DNA from 2 places in the Maritalea sp. S77 genome. Region 1 is predicted to be linked to the other one. Evidence: predicted binding sites of a transcription regulator. Region 1 holds the regulator's gene; the other holds the start of a gene.

The links. The regulator PhoB, encoded in region 1, activates phosphate uptake and scavenging genes when phosphate is short. The targets are predictions, from matches to a motif close to TGTCATNNANCTGTCAT.
Region 2: the regulator PhoB is predicted to act here: its motif matches at 6,204-6,220, upstream of ACP15Y_RS09775 (esterase-like activity of phytase family protein).

What each region holds. Positions count from the first base shown of each region.
Region 1 covers NZ_JBNAGG010000001.1:1,355,272-1,363,312, reverse strand. The annotation lists partial or broken gene pstA (phosphate ABC transporter permease PstA) at 1-689, shown strand, start outside; gene pstB (phosphate ABC transporter ATP-binding protein PstB) at 728-1,543, shown strand; gene phoU (phosphate signaling complex protein PhoU) at 1,568-2,272, shown strand; gene phoB (phosphate regulon transcriptional regulator PhoB) at 2,297-2,995, shown strand; gene cyaB (class IV adenylate cyclase) at 3,151-3,738, opposite strand; gene ACP15Y_RS06535 (GcrA family cell cycle regulator) at 3,908-4,486, opposite strand; gene ACP15Y_RS06530 (aspartate aminotransferase family protein) at 4,843-6,012, shown strand; gene argF (ornithine carbamoyltransferase) at 6,082-7,008, shown strand; gene ACP15Y_RS06520 (Hsp33 family molecular chaperone) at 7,005-8,000, shown strand.
Region 2 covers NZ_JBNAGG010000002.1:417,884-425,924, reverse strand. The annotation lists gene ACP15Y_RS09800 (chloride channel protein) at 1-1,218, shown strand, start outside; gene ACP15Y_RS09795 (VOC family protein) at 1,215-1,658, opposite strand; gene ACP15Y_RS09790 (TetR/AcrR family transcriptional regulator) at 1,728-2,330, shown strand; gene ACP15Y_RS09785 (NAD(P)-dependent alcohol dehydrogenase) at 2,327-3,304, opposite strand; gene ACP15Y_RS09780 (hypothetical protein) at 3,370-3,885, opposite strand; gene ACP15Y_RS09775 (esterase-like activity of phytase family protein) at 3,980-6,154, opposite strand; gene ACP15Y_RS09770 (ATP-dependent helicase) at 6,341-8,041, shown strand, end outside.

The DNA.
Region 1 (8,041 bases):
AACCAGAAATGGCGGGTGTGCTTGGCGCGGCTGTTGGCTCGGCATTGACCCTGATCATTACCTTGCTCTTGTCCTTCCCGCTCGGCGTTGCCGCGGCAATCTATTTGGAAGAGTTCGCACCGAAAAATCGATGGACCACATTGATTGAAGTGAACATCAACAATTTGGCTGCGGTGCCCTCCATTGTGTTTGGTTTGCTGGGCTTGGCGGTGTTCCTCAACTATTTCGAGTTGGATCGCTCTGCGCCTTATGTTGGCGGTATGGTTTTGGCTTTGATGACATTGCCAACCATCATCATCGCGTCCCGCGCTGCCTTGCGTGCCGTGCCACCTTCAATCCGCGAAGCTGCGCTGGGCATTGGCGCCTCCCGCTTGCAAACTGTGGTGCACCATGTATTGCCATTGGCAATGCCGGGTATTCTCACAGGTACCATTATCGGCATGGCGCAAGCCTTGGGTGAAACAGCACCGCTGTTGATGATCGGCATGGTCGCCTTCGTGGTCGACATTCCGATGGGCTTTTCAGACCCATCCACCGTTTTGCCCGTGCAGATCTTCATGTGGGCTGATTTCCCAGAACCAGCATTCCAACAGCGTACATCCGCTGCCATCATGGTGTTGCTTGGGTTCTTGATTGCTATGAACGCGCTGGCGGTTGTGCTGCGCAAACGTTTCGAACGCCGTTGGTAGGCCGATATTCGGCCCCACCACACATATTGAGGTAGATAATGAGTGTAGAAGCAAATTTGGCCACCGCCACAACGCACGCACCTGCTGCGAACAAGGGCAAGGTGAAAATGAGCGGCAGCGGCGTCAACGTCTTTTACGGTGCAAAGCAAGCGCTGTTTGATGTGGATTTGAACATCTATGAAAACCAAGTGATTTCATTGATCGGCCCATCGGGCTGCGGCAAGTCCACCTTTTTGCGTTGCCTAAACCGGATGAACGACACAATTGATGTGTGTAAAGTTACCGGCAACATCATTCTGGACGACCAGGACATCTACGACAAAAATATCGACGTTGTAGAATTGCGCGCCCGCGTGGGCATGGTGTTCCAAAAGCCAAACCCATTTCCCAAAAGCATTTATGAAAACGTGGCCTATGGCCCGCGTATTCACGGGATGACCCGCACAAAAGATGAGTTGGATGAATTGGTCACCTCTTCTTTGCGTCGCGCAGGCCTTTGGGAAGAGGTGAAAGATCGCTTGGATCAGCCAGGCACAGGCCTTTCCGGCGGTCAGCAGCAGCGCTTGTGCATTGCGCGTGCTATTGCAACGCAGCCAGAAGTATTGTTGATGGATGAGCCCTGTTCAGCGCTTGATCCAATTGCGACAGCGATCATTGAAGAATTGATCGATGAACTGCGCGCCAACTTCACCATTGTGATCGTGACCCACTCCATGCAGCAGGCCGCTCGCGTAAGTCAGAAGACAGCGTTCTTCCATTTGGGTAAACTGATTGAAGAAGGCCCAACAGACCAGATTTTTACCAACCCGATCGACAAAAAAACACAAGATTATATTACTGGGCGTATCGGGTAATATTTAGCGGCGAGAGATTTAACAATGGCAAATCCAGATAACGAACATATCGTCACATCTTACGAAGATGAACTGACTTCTTTGACCCGCGCAATCTCAGAAATGGGCGGCATGGTTGAAGTGGCCATCACCAATGCGACACAGGCGCTGGTCCGGGTGGACCATGAATTGGCCAAGCAAACAGCCAATAGCGACAAGCGCGTTGACGATATGCAGCGCATGATTGATGAGCAGGCCGTGTCCATGATCGCACGTCGCCAGCCAATGGCGGGTGACTTACGCCACATTGTTTCAGCCATTCACGTGGCCAACGATTTGGAGCGGATCGGCGATATCGCGAAAAACTTGGCACGTCGTACCTTGCATATCGATAGCCAGCGCGTTTCCAAGCAGCTTTATAATGGCGTGCGTCACATGTCAGACCTATCGTTGCAACAGGTTAAGCGGGCGCTTGATGCGTTCACCGCGCGGGATTCAAAAATCGCAATAGATGTGTGCCGCCGCGATGACGAGGTAGACTCGCTCTATATTTCACTGTTCCGCGAATTCCTCACCTATATGATGGAAGATCCGCGCAACATCACTGATTGCACCCATTTGTTGTTCTGCGCCAAAAACCTAGAGCGTGCAGGCGACCACGCGACCAATATCGCAGAGGCAGCCTATTATCTGGAGACAGGTGGCAATCTCTACAACGATATTGAGAGCGGCAAGGTCTCTTTGGGATAGTCTTAAAATTGCGAGGATGGGGTTATGTCACCACACATACTGATCGTCGAGGATGAAGCCGATCTGGCATTAATGCTGCGCTATAATCTGGAAGCAGAGGGCTATAAAGTCTCTGCTGCTGAAAGTGGCGATGAAGCTGATTTGATCATGCGGGAAGATGTGCCGGATCTCATCCTTTTAGATTGGATGTTGCCTGGTCTTTCCGGCATCGAGTTGTGCCGCCGCTGGCGCACACGCGAAGAAACCCAGCGCACTCCCATCATCATGATGACTGCCCGTGGCGAAGAAGAAGAGCGGGTGCGTGGCCTAGCTACTGGCGCTGATGATTATGTGGTGAAGCCATTCTCTGTGCCTGAACTTCTGGCCCGTGTGAAAGCCTTGCTGCGTCGATCAAACCCTCATCTCACTGCACAAAGCCTTGCTGCAGGCGATATTGAGTTGGATCGCGAGACCCACCGCGTGCGCCGCTCTGGCCGCGAGGTACATCTCGGCCCAACCGAATATCGTTTGCTGGAATATCTCATGCAAAACCCCGGCCGCGTCTATTCTCGCGAGCAGTTGCTCGACGGTGTTTGGGGCCATGATGTCTATGTAGACGAACGCACCGTAGACGTACATGTCGGTCGCCTCCGCAAAGCCATCAATCGCGGCAGATCCAAAGATCCAATCCGCACCGTCCGCGGCGCTGGCTATAGCTTTGACGAGAAATTCGCCACCGCATAACCCGCCTTCGAGATATTAAGTTTGGGGGAACATTTGCACGCTGATCCCTTATGGTTTCGCGAAGGGATCAGATTGGGGCTACGTGATTGGGTTGCGCTGGGAAGCTTTCAGAAGCCTTCCAATTTATCACTCAAATGACTCCGTCCACGCGAAATTTATTTAAAGAGCAAGTCGCGGTATGATTGCATTTCTTCCGGATAGCTCAAAAGTTCCAATGTCTCAGCTGCTTGTTGCACATCTTGGCGCAGAGAAGGGAGGGCGTCTTGATCATCGGTCATAACCGCCAATTCAACAAATGAGCCAAGACTTGCCACCTGATCAAGCGTGACATGAAACTTATCAAAAAAGTAGATATCGCGACGCTTTTGAATTTGTCGCTTCTCTTCAAAGCCTAAAGATTTAAGCATCGCCAATGCTTTGTCATAGTCGGCAAGGTCCATGGCCACGCACTCGTCCTTTGCAGGGCCCTTCGAAATCCAAAGCACCCGTCCAGAGGGTTGCATATGCCGAAGGGTTTGAAACTGGCCGTTTGTTTCCAAACGCCCATCGGGTAAATCAAGAAACACATCTGTTTCGACATTCCCAATTGTGAAGGGCGTTGCCGCCAATCGTTTCAGCCGGTCTCGAACTTGGTCTAAATCAACAACCCGGAACTTCCGTTCCACCTCAAAGCGGCCCACAAAATGGTCGCCGGGATCACACAACATCCCCTTTGTTTCCAAAGATTCAGCGCCTTGTTCCATTTGTAATCCCTTTTCGTCTTCGAGATTTAGCGTGGATTGCCAAAATATCTACAGATGCCTAGTCAACCTGTCGCTTTTGCCTGTTTAGCGGCAAATTGGGGTAGCGGCAGCTAAATCTTTCCATAAAAAAAGGGCCGCACAAGGCGACCCGATTTAAAGTTTCGCTGCTCTAATTCTTCTTGCGCCGGTCAAGGGAATGGTAAGCACGCTTAGAGTGAAATTCGCAATAGGGCTTACCTTCATCGCTATGGCGTCCACAAAAGTGGAAGTCATCTGCAACAGGGTCGCCAATTGGCCATTTACACGTATGTTCGTTCAGCTCCATCAGGCCGATGCGCTCGGCTTCTGGGATAAAGATTTCAGATTCAGCATTCAGTTCAAAGCTTTGCTCGGCCTCGGTCTCTGCACTCATCTTCAGCGCGGTGTTGCCTGCAATTGCTGGCCCACCAGATGAACGGCGCGGCGCTGAAGAAGCGGCCGCCGGGCGGCTGCTCGCAGGGCGCGCGCTTGTGTTTGATGCTGCGCCGCTTGGTCGCCTTGGCGTGCTGGACGCCGTGGCCCGTGGCTTGCGCGCACGCGGGGCTGAAGATGCGGGCTTTGCCCGGCCTGAAAGTTTAAGCCGATGCACTTTGCCGATCACTGCATTGCGAGTGACCCCTTCGCCAAGCTCAGCCGCGATTTGGCTTGCACTCAAGCCTTCCATCCAAAGTTTTTTCAAAATCGCAACGCGCTCGTCTGTCCACGCCATGGAGGTCCTCCATTTTAATCAAAAGATAGACTCCGGCACCTCACCGAAAAATGCGTAAAATCCGGTTCAAATACCATCCATCGTATGTACTTATAGGTCCGCCACACGAGATATCGTGTTCCTATGGCCTCACTTTACAAGACCGGATGAATCCGTGACAAGGCTCGTCTGCTTTTATTTCCGGTTATCCAAGACATTTTTTAATGTCGTTGCATTTCCGCCATTTCGCTGCCGATTGACTTTTCCCAGTTAAACTGGTCATAAATGCACTTGTTATCGCGTTGCGCCGTTGTGGGCAACGCGTTTTTTGGTTTTGGCGCTGTCTTGCAGCGCCGCAGTTCAGGGCAGAAAGGAACATCAAGAACATGTCCGCACTCTATAAAAATTATCAACGCGCCGATCTCTCTTTTGAGCGGGGCGAAGGGGTGCGACTATTCTCATCAGACGGTGGCGAATATCTTGATTTTGCAGCAGGTATCGCGGTGAACGCGCTGGGCCATGCTGATCCTTATGTGGTGAGCAAGCTTAAAGAGCAGGCCGAAAAGCTTTGGCATGTCTCTAATGTTTTCTCCATTCCTGAAGCAGAGAAGCTCGCTCAGCGGCTCGTAGACATTTCTTTTGCTGATATGGTGTTCTTCACCAATTCAGGCGCTGAGGCGCTTGAATGCGCTATTAAGACCGCGCGTCGCTACTTCTATAATAAGGGTCAAGAAGATCGCTATGAGATCATCACCTTTGAAGGCGCGTTCCACGGGCGGACTTTGGGAACCATCGCGGCAGGCGGTAATGAATCCTATTTGACAGGCTTTGGCCCTAAGGCTGGCGGCTTTCCGCATGTGCCAGCGGGCGACCTTGACGCAGTGAAAGCCGCCATCAGCGACAAGACAGCTGGCATTTTGCTGGAGCCGATCCAGGGTGAAAGCGGCATCAATGTCTTTAGTGCCGAGTTTTTACGCGACCTTCGCGCACTTTGTGATGAGCACGGCATTTTGCTGATTTTGGACGAAGTGCAATGTGGTTATGGCCGCACGGGCAAAATGTTTGCTTATGAATGGGCAGGTATTATGCCTGACGTGATGGCTTTGGCCAAAGGCATTGGCGGCGGCTTCCCGCTGGGCGCATGTTTGGCCACTGAAGAGGTTGGCGCTGCGATGGTGCCGGGCACCCATGGCAGCACCTATGGCGGCAACCCCATGGCCTGCGCCGTAGGCAATGCGGTGTTAGACCGCATTTCAGAAGATGGGTTTTTGGCCCATGTTGAAGAAATGGGTCAATATTTAAGCTGGTCATTGCAGCAATTGGCGCAAAAATTCCCAGAAGAAGTTCTGGAGGTGCGCGGAAAAGGTTTGATGGCGGGGATGAAGGTGAAACAACCCGTAGCGGAAATGGTCGCTAAAATGCGCGAGCATCATCTGCTTGTCGTTGGCGCGGGTGATAATGTCATTCGTTTCTTGCCGCCACTCATTGTTGAAAAACAGGATATCGATGAGGCGATCAACCGAATGGAAAAAGCGCTTTCGGCTTAGGGCTTGCCCGTTTCATTCACTCGATCTTCGCTTCCCCCACAAGCAACTCATGACAAAAGGACAGTCACCATGGCTGCAACGCAACATTTTTTGGATCTTGGCCAATTTACAAAAGAAGAGCTGAGAAAAATTCTTGATTTGGCCCACACGCTAAAAACCAAATTGAAAGAGGGTGAACGCCCGCCATTGCTGCAAGATAAAGTACTGGCAATGATTTTTGACCGTGAAAGCACACGCACGCGCGTCTCATTTGATGTGGGTATGCGCCAGCTTGGTGGCCAAACATTGATGCTTACCGGCGATGAAATGCAATTGTCGCGCGATGAAACAATTGCCGATACGGCCCGGGTTATGTCGCGCTATGTCGATGCGATTATGATCCGCTTGCTCAGCCATGATGATCTGGAAGAAATGGCCGCGGCGGCCACCATTCCTGTGATCAATGGGCTGACCCGCTTTTCGCATCCATGCCAAATTATGGCGGACATTATGACCTATGAGGAACATCGTGGGTCGATCGAGGGCATCAAGATTGCATGGCAAGGCGATTGTAACAATGTGTTGATGTCATGGATTCAGGCGGCAAAATTCTTTAACTGTGAGTTGAAAATTGCTTGTCCTGAACAATATAAGCCTAATCAGGCCATGCAAGCAGAGATCGACGCGACAAACGGACTTGTGCAAGTGACACAAGATCCAGTTACCGCGATGAAGGATGCAGACCTGGTGATCACCGATACATGGGTATCGATGGGCGATTTGGATGCCACCATCCGCCGCGAGATTTTATCACCGCACCGTGTGACGCCAGAATTGATGGCTGAAGCCAAGAGCGATGCAATTTTCATGCATTGTTTGCCGGCGCACCGTGGGGATGAAGTGACCTCAGAGGTGTTGGATGGCCCCCAATCGGTTGTATTTGATGAAGCTGAAAATCGGCTGCACGCCCAAAAAGCCGTTTTGTGCTGGGTGTTCGGCATTGAGGAGCTTAAATGACAGAAGATTTGATGAAAGCCGTCGGGCTTGATCGAGAAGAAAGTGTAAGCGACAGCGTTGTGCCGTTCGCCGTTGAAAATTTGGATGTGCGTGGTCGTGCCGTCAAATTGGATGAGGCGCTGAACACCATCCTGACACGTCATAATTATCCAACGCCCGTTGCGCGCTTGTTGGGTGAAGCCATTGTGTTGGCTTCATTGGTTGGGTCGTCCCTCAAATTTGAAGGGCGGTTCATCTTGCAAACGCAAACGGATGGTCCGGTCAATATGATCGTGGTCGATTTGCAAACGCCAAACGGCCTGCGCGGCTATGCCCGGTTTGACGAAGTGGCCTTGAACGAGGCTGCGGAAGCGGGCGAGCTTTCGCCAGAGCAATTGTTGGGCAAAGGCATCTTGGCCATGACCATCGATCAGGGTGAAATGACCGAGCGCTACCAAGGCATTGTGCAGCTAGACGGGGCGTCGCTTGAAGAAGTGGCCCACCGTTACTTTATGCAATCTGAGCAGATCCCAACCAAAGTGCGTTTGGCAGTGGCTCAGTTTAGCGAAAAGGGCAAAGCACAGGACCAATGGCGTGCTGGTGGCGTGTTGTTGCAGCATTTGCCTTCTCATGGCGAACGCACCATGGCCGATTTGCCCGGCGACGGGGATTTCGACAATCCGGAAACCGCGGACAATGTGTTCGAACCGGAAAATAACTGGGTTGAAGCCAGCGCTTTGCTGCAAACCATTGACGATCATGAACTTGTCGATCCAGAAATTTCGGCTGAACGGCTCTTGTTCCGGCTTTATCATGAAACCGGTGTGCGGGTTTATGAGCCGATGGATCTGGAAGAGAAGTGCGGCTGCAATGCGGATAAAATTGAAGCCATGCTTGAGCAATTCTCGAACGATGATATTGACGCGATGGTGGTTGATGGCGACATCCAAGTGGTGTGCGAATTCTGCTCCACTGCCTATCACTTCAACCCGCATCAATTCCGCAAAGACTAGGCTTAAAAACCAAACGGCTTGATCCAGAGAGGCGAGCTCCT
Region 2 (8,041 bases), on a different contig from region 1:
GCCAGTGCTGGCCGCGAAGGTCCCGTGGTTTATTTCGCCGCGTCCGCGTCCAAATCCCTGTTCCGCTTTTTTGAACTGCCGCCCTCATCCCGTCGTATCATGCTGGGCTGTGGCGTTGCGGCGGCGATCTCCGCCTCCTTTAACGCACCCATTGCTGGCGTGCTATTCGCCCATGAAGTGATTTTGGGCCATTTCGCTATGTCCGCCTTTGTGCCCATCGTGATTGCCGCGGTGATCGCCTCGGTCATGTCCCGCGCTTGGTTTGGCGACAATCCAGCTTTTCTGGTGCCGGACTTTCAAATCACCTCTTATTGGGAAATTCCGGCCTTTGCCCTACTCGGCCTCACCTGCGCCGTAGTAGCTATTGCGTTTCAAACCTCACTGATCGGCACAGACTGGGTGGCCCGCCATTTCCGCATCCGCGATTATTATCGTCCAGCCATTGGCGGCTTTATGATCGGCATCATCGCCTTGGCCTTCCCCCAAGTGCTGGGCGTTGGCTATGAGGCCACAAACGCGGCACTGACCAATCAGATGGGTCTCTGGACCATGCTGTCGCTGATCATCGCCAAAACGGCAGCAACGGCCATCACCTTGGCATCGCGCTTTGGCGGCGGCATCTTCTCGCCCGCGCTTTATCTTGGCGCAATGACGGGCGGCGCGTTCGGCCTAATAGCGGCAAATGTGTTCCCGGAACTCGCCTCATCTGAAGCTCTTTATTCCATTATTGGCATGGGCGCTGTGGCCGCCGCGGTGTTGGGCGCGCCTATTTCTACGACCGTGATGATTTTTGAACTGACGGGCGGCTTCGCTTTCTCCATTGCGCTTTTGTTTGCCGTGTCGATCGCGACAGGCCTCACCCAGGCGGTAATGGGTCGTTCGTTCTTCTATTGGCAACTCTATACGCGCGGCATCATGCTGGAAGAAGGGCCGCACGCCCACCTCGTCAAATATTATCGCGTGCGTGATTTCATGTCCGCCTATGTCAAAACGGATGACGAACCGCCATTTGATATTCTTTCCGGTAAGCCTTGGCTGAAAACCGGCGACACGTTGGAAACCGCACTCCGTGCATTTGATGCTACGGATGAGTCACGCCTGCCCGTCATGGATGGATCGGGCAAGCGCATGAAACAAGTGGGTTGGGTGACCCATGTGAAAGCCTTGTCGAGCTTTAACAAAGCATTGGTAGAACAAAGCCGCGAAGAACACCTTTAAAGGGCGGCTTGCTCACCTTGTGGCAAGGCAGATTCATCATATTGCGCCGCAAACTCCGCACTCGGTGGAATGGGCTGGATCACATCAATCATGATGCCATTTGGATCTGCCGTGATGAAGTGACGCTGGCCAAAATCTTCGCTCTTAATGTCCAACAGCAACGGCAGTTTCGCTTCCTTCAATCGCTCATATTGCGCATCCACATCCTCCACTTCAAAATTGAGGATCAAACCTTGTGTTTTCGCTTGCGCAGCTTGCGGCACGGTGGGGTGATTATATTGTAGCACGGCCAAATTGACGCTTGGCACCAACTCGGATTGCAAATGCACATACCAATCGCTTTCAAAACGCGGCACAAAACCAAAATGCTGCGTGAAAAACGCCACCGTTTGCGACACATCTTCCACCATGATCACTGGATAATATGAAGTTGTTTTCATCTCTTTTCTCCCAATCAAAAATAACATACACTGTGTATGTATATTTCAATTAACATACAGGCTGTATGTATGCAAACAAATAATCGCAGATCGAATAAAGAACGGTCCGAGACCACCCGTGCGCAGCTGATCGCAGCGGCGCGAAAACTATTTATTTCAGAGGGTTACGCAGAAACGGGCACCCCGGCTATTGTGAAAAAAGCTGAGGTGACGCGGGGCGCGCTTTACCACCATTTCAAGGATAAAGCCGACCTATTGCGCGCTATATTGGTGATGGAATCAGAAGAGATTGCCAAAGAGATCGCCAAGGCAGACCTCGACATCAATGATCCGCTTGCCTCACTGATCAATGGCACCGAAGCCTATTTCCGCGCCATGAAGGTACCGGGCCGCACCAAACTGCTGCTCGATATGGGCCCTGCCTTTTTGGGCAATGAGGAAATGGCACAAATCGATGGAGAGAACGCGCAGCAAGAGCTGATTGCGGGCCTCAAAGCAGCCTTTGATCAAAAAGGCACGCCAACGACGCACTTAAACGCAACGGCGGATTTGCTGTCGGCTGCATTTGATCAGGCCGCCCGCGCCATTGCCGATGGTGCGGATGAACAGCATTATAATGCCGCCATGCGGCAATTGGTGATCGGCGTGGTGAATTGGGCTGGCGCCGTTTAGGCCGCCACCCGCACCACGACTGCGCCGACTTTATGGCCGCCATCAACAAGGCGGTGCGCATCGGCGATTTTTTCAAAGGGGAAACTGCTGTCGATTATCGGTTTCAACACGCCCTGCGCTGCCAAGCTCATCAGATGGGCATACATTTCGTTGCCCATCACTTCTTTTTCAGAGTCTGAAGTCAGCATCACTGCGCGTTTATTGGTCATCACTTTGATCATTTCAATCGCGCTCGAAAAGATCACCACCAATGTTTTGCCGCCCGCTTTGAGCAGATGCGAGACTTTGGCAAATGGGGCATTACCCACATTGTCCATCACAAAGTCAAACTTGTCGGTAGAGGCTTTGAAATCCTCTTTGGTGTAATCAATCACATGGTCAGCACCTAGTGATTTGACCAGGTCAACATTTTTGCCGGAACAAACGCCGGTCACCGTTGCGCCCATATGTTTGGCAAATTGCACTGCTGCAACACCAACAGCACCAGACGCACCATTGACCAGCACATCATCACCAGCCTTCAAGCCACCTTCTTTAAAATAACCCATCGCTGTGCTGCCACCAAAGAGCACGGAAACAGCTTCTTCATGGCTAAGGCTTGACGGCTTGGCCACCAGTGCGCCCTCTTTGCCCGCCAGAATATATTCCGCATGAGCACCGAGACGAAAACCATTGGAGCCAACAACTTCCTGCCCGACTTCAAAGCCAGTCACATTGGCACCAACTTCTTCAACGATGCCGGAAAATTGCAAACCGAAAATCGGGTATTTCGGCTTAAACAGCCCCATCGCCATCCGTGTCATAAGGCCCAGCCCTTTCGGTACCCGCAGCGCACGGATGCGCACATCGGCGATGTCCACTGTGCTTGCCATCACCTTGACCAACACTTCGTCAGCGCCCGGCGTGGGTTTGTCCACTTCTTCGATTTTCACATTTTCGGCTGGCCCATAGGCACGGCAAACTGCAGCTTTCATGATTTCCCCCAATGGCAATAAGGTAACGTACAAGTTCAAGTGGGCACGCGATTCAAATATTCAAGTCAATCCAAAGCTTTAAATTCATTTTTTAAGTGCCGCGCCCGCGCCTTAAGCGACGCTGGCCCTGCCTCAAGCGCCATATTGAGCTTTTGCTGTAAGCGATTCAATTGACTCTCATTTTCAATATGAAGTCGCACATCCGCATCCAGCGCCCAAACCTGCACCAATGTCTTCTTATCGTCTGAGAGCGCAGGCAATGCAGCCGCAACTTTTTCGCGTTTGATGTGCTCAAAATCCAAATATTGAACGGACTGAAGCGCGTGCAGTTTTGGTTCCCAATGAGCATAGTGATCCGCGGCATCAAACATGGCTTCGACCACATTGGCCGGAACCTCTTTACCGCGCTCCAGTGCGCCCTTCACCAGCCACGACGCCCCAGTTTGAAACATCACATTGTCATGGGCAAAATAATCAGCAAGTGCCAAAAATTCACCCGACTCCGAAGCGGCCAATCCCTGTTTCAATGGCTCAACCTGCTTGCCATCAAACGCCAACAAAGCTTGAATCAATGGGTTCATCACATCCTCCAACCGATTCAAATTTAACCGCTTTTCCCATAAAGAAAAGCCCGAGCGTTTCCGCCCGGGCCCATTGCGCAAATTTTGATAAAATTTACATTTTGCCGATGGAGAAGAATAATGTTTCACCTGAGTGATCGTCAACACCATCATTGTCTGTCATCGCAAACCCTTCGCCTGACGCGTCGATGGCAAAGCTTTCGATCTTGTCGAGCACAAAGCCGTTCAACGCTTTCATCTCTGGCAAGAAATCATGCACTTCTGTTTTCTTAACCAATGGCAGTTCACCACCCAAAGGTGCTGCCTGCATTTGGTCCATAGAGATAGCGTAGAGCTTCTTGATCTTCGCATTGTCAGCCAACTGATTGTCACGCTCTACAACATAGATCATGTCGCCATGGGCCGTGATTTCAGAAAGGCCAACCCAGCCTTTTTCAACCTGATCCAACGGGTAACGCACCGCGCCCCATTCGCCAGTGGCAGGTGTGTAAGAAACAAGCTTCACTTCGCCTTTGGCGTCGTCAGCCCATTCGCGCTGAATGGCGATCCAAAGCACCATCTCATCACCTTCGCCAACGGCAGTGATGCCTTCCGCGCCAAAGCGTTTTTCAACGGCAAGCAACTCGGCCGGGAAAGGCACTTCTTCTTCAATCTCGCCTTTGCTGTTCACATGGTAAAGCGCATGCGGGGTCAACCGATCTGTCCGGCCTTCAGAGGCAAGCCAGAAACCGCCGTCACCATCAAGAGTGATGCCTTCAAGGTCCAGTTTTTGCGCCGGAGCACCATCACGCGTCACTCCGATACGGCGAACAATTTTGGCAGGCGATTGGGTTGCATCAATCTCATAGATTGAAGGCTGCGACCGCAAGAAGCTGTCATTCACTGCATAAAGCTTGCCGGCAACTTCTGCATCAGCCACGAGGCCAGAAAGCGCTGTCCAACCGATTGGACGATCGCCGTCCATTTCTGAGATGATTTGCGGGTAAGCTGGTGTTTCAGCATTGCGCGCATAAATCATCACGTGCGAACCAGCGCCACCATCTTCACGCAAATCAACTTCGTTAGCCGTGGCCAGCAAGTTTTTAGATGGGATGGCCACCGCACCTTCAGGACCAATGCCTGATGGCAAGGCTTGGACAAACTCAGGCTCAGCGCCTGTGTCTTTATAAACCAACACCAAAGAAGCGCGCTCCAACAACACAAAGATCAATGTGTCATCACCAAACTTGGCCACTTCCAAACCTTCCGGTTCAGAACCTTTATTGCCTGAGCGTTTTTCTGGGTAATGGCCCAAACGCGCGACCAGATGGTCCACGCTCATGCCTGAATCCCAAACGAATGAACCGTCTTTGTTCCAAATGGTGAAGCCGCGTGAGCCACCTTCATAATCGCCTTCATTGGCGGTAACGAAGCGGTCATTATCCAACCATTTTACAGCGTCTGGCTCGCGCACAACAGCGTCCAAAGTACCATCAAAGGTGAACGCCATTTCTTCTTCTGTGTCCACATTGGCCAAATCAACAGCGCCTGCGGAGAAGTGGTTTTTCACCTCGCCTGTCGCGCCATCAAGAATAATAAGGTGGTTGTTTTCCTGCATGGTCACAACCAATTCGCCTGCCATGTTGAAATCAACAAATTCAGGCTCAGGGTCAGAACCACCAACTTCAGCCAAACCTGTCAAATCCACTTTGATCTGGCTGTCACAATCCAGCGCACCCTCTGCCACTTTAAACAAGGACACAAAGCCGGCAGGCTCTTGCGGGAGCACGCCATCATTCAAATCTTCGTCGCGCTCATTCTCAATGGCCACAGCAAGCATGGCCCCATCTTTTGATGCAGCAATTGAATCTGGCTGGCCGCCAAGATCACAAGTGGCCACAATTTCTTGGCTCGCAGCATTGATTACAGCCACATGGCCTGAAGGCGCAGTGTAGCTCTCAGATGTATTGACGCCAGCAAATACATGCTCACCAATCACGGTGACGGACGTTGGCTCACCATCCAACGTCAAAAAGCCTTTGGCTTCGGTGCTGCCATCTTCTGAAAGGCCAATAAAGCCAATGCCACCAGCTGGACTGTCTGAATATACAAGCCATGAGCCATCTTCATTTGCAGCGATGATTTCTGATGATGTTTCTTCAGCTTCAGGTGCGTTTTGCGCCACTGGAAAGCCGTTTACCCGATCGAAATATGGGCTGGCCATTGCGGCCATGGACCCTAAGCTTACACTTGAAAGCGCAGCCAGGCTGATTGTTTTGAAAAGCGACATAAGTCTCCCCTTGCGTTTAAGTCGTCCGCTATTCGCTTAGGGAGCTGCCACGACAGCGGCGTGACAAATTTGTTGCACAAATTTGACATTGCACAGCTCAAGCGTCACAAGGCTTTTTGCTTCTCGACATATACAAGAAAGTATGTCTCCCCTATAAAGAACAAAAAGAGATTCGAAACGGACCGAATGACCGATAGACCAGCAAAACCACAAGGTTTAGGCGCTGGCCCGATCACTTCTCAATTGGGCGCGCAAACACCGAATTATTTAGAGGGCCTCAACCCAGAACAACGCGATGCGATTGAGTCTGTGGATGGGCCTTTGCTGGTCTTGGCAGGTGCAGGCACAGGCAAAACCCGCGTTCTCACCACACGCATTGCCCACATTTTGGCAACCCGCCGTGCGCGGGCGGGTGAAATCCTATCGGTGACCTTTACCAACAAAGCCGCCCGCGAAATGAAAGAGCGGATCGGCAAATTCGTGGGTGGTGCCATTGAAGGCATGCCTTGGCTCGGCACGTTCCACTCCATTGGCGCCCGTATCTTACGCCGTCATGCCGAACTGGTTGGCCTCAAATCCGATTTCACCATTCTGGACACAGACGATCAGATCCGCTTGCTCAAGCAATTGCTGCAAGCCGAGAATGTAGATGAAAAACGCTGGCCAGCACGCCAACTGGCCCACGTCATTGACGGTTGGAAAAACAAAGGCCTGCAACCCAGCCAACTTTCTGCCGCCGATGCAGGCGTGTTCGCCGATGGCAAAGCGGTGAAAATCTATCAGCAATATCAAGCACGGCTCAAAGTGCTGAACGCCGCAGATTTCGGCGATTTGCTACTAGAAGGCATTCGCCTGTTTAAAGATAACCCAACCGTGTTGGCAGAGTTTCATCGCCGCTTCAAATACATATTAGTGGACGAATATCAGGATACTAACGTCGCGCAATATTTGTGGTTGCGCCTGTTGGCACAATCCAACGAACATCGCGAAACCGCCAATGTGTGCGTGGTGGGCGACGACGACCAATCCATCTATGGCTGGCGCGGCGCCGAGGTAGACAATATTTTGCGCTTCGAGCAGGATTTTCCCGGCGCAAAGGTGATCCGCTTGGAGCGCAACTATCGCTCTACATCAAAAATCCTAAAAGCCGCCTCACACTTGATTGCCCACAATGAAGATCGCTTGGGCAAAACCTTGCAAACCGATGTGGGCGAAGAAGGCGAACCAATTGCGGTCACCTCCGTGTGGGATTCGGAAGAAGAAGCCCGCAATATTGGCGAAGATATTGAGCAATTGCAGCGCCAAGGCCATAAGCTCAATTCAATGGCGATTTTGGTCCGCGCCTCATTCCAAATGCGCGAATTTGAAGACCGCTTTATCACGCTTGGCTTGAATTATCGCGTCATCGGTGGCCCGCGTTTCTACGAACGCAAAGAGATTCGCGATGCCCTTGCCTATTTGCGTATCGTCACGCAGCCTGCTGATGATTTAGCCTTCGAACGCATTGTAAACGTACCCAAGCGCGGCTTGGGCAATGCCACCATCTCTATGCTGCATGACGCGGCACGCGCCGCCAATGTGCCGCTGGTACAAGCCACACGCGAGCTGGTTGAAACCGATGAGCTAAAGCCGAAGCAGCGCTCTACCCTGCGCGGCCTTCTGAGCCAATTTGATGAATGGGCCATGCGATTGCAGACCCTGCCCCACTCTGAAGTGGCCGAAGCCATTTTGGATGAAAGCGGCTACACCCAGATGTGGCAGAATGATAAATCTGCCGATGCGCCAGGACGTTTGGAAAACTTGAAAGAACTCATCCGGTCCATGGAAGAGTTTGAAACGCTGGGCGGATTTTTGGAACATATCTCGCTGGTAATGGACCGTGATAGC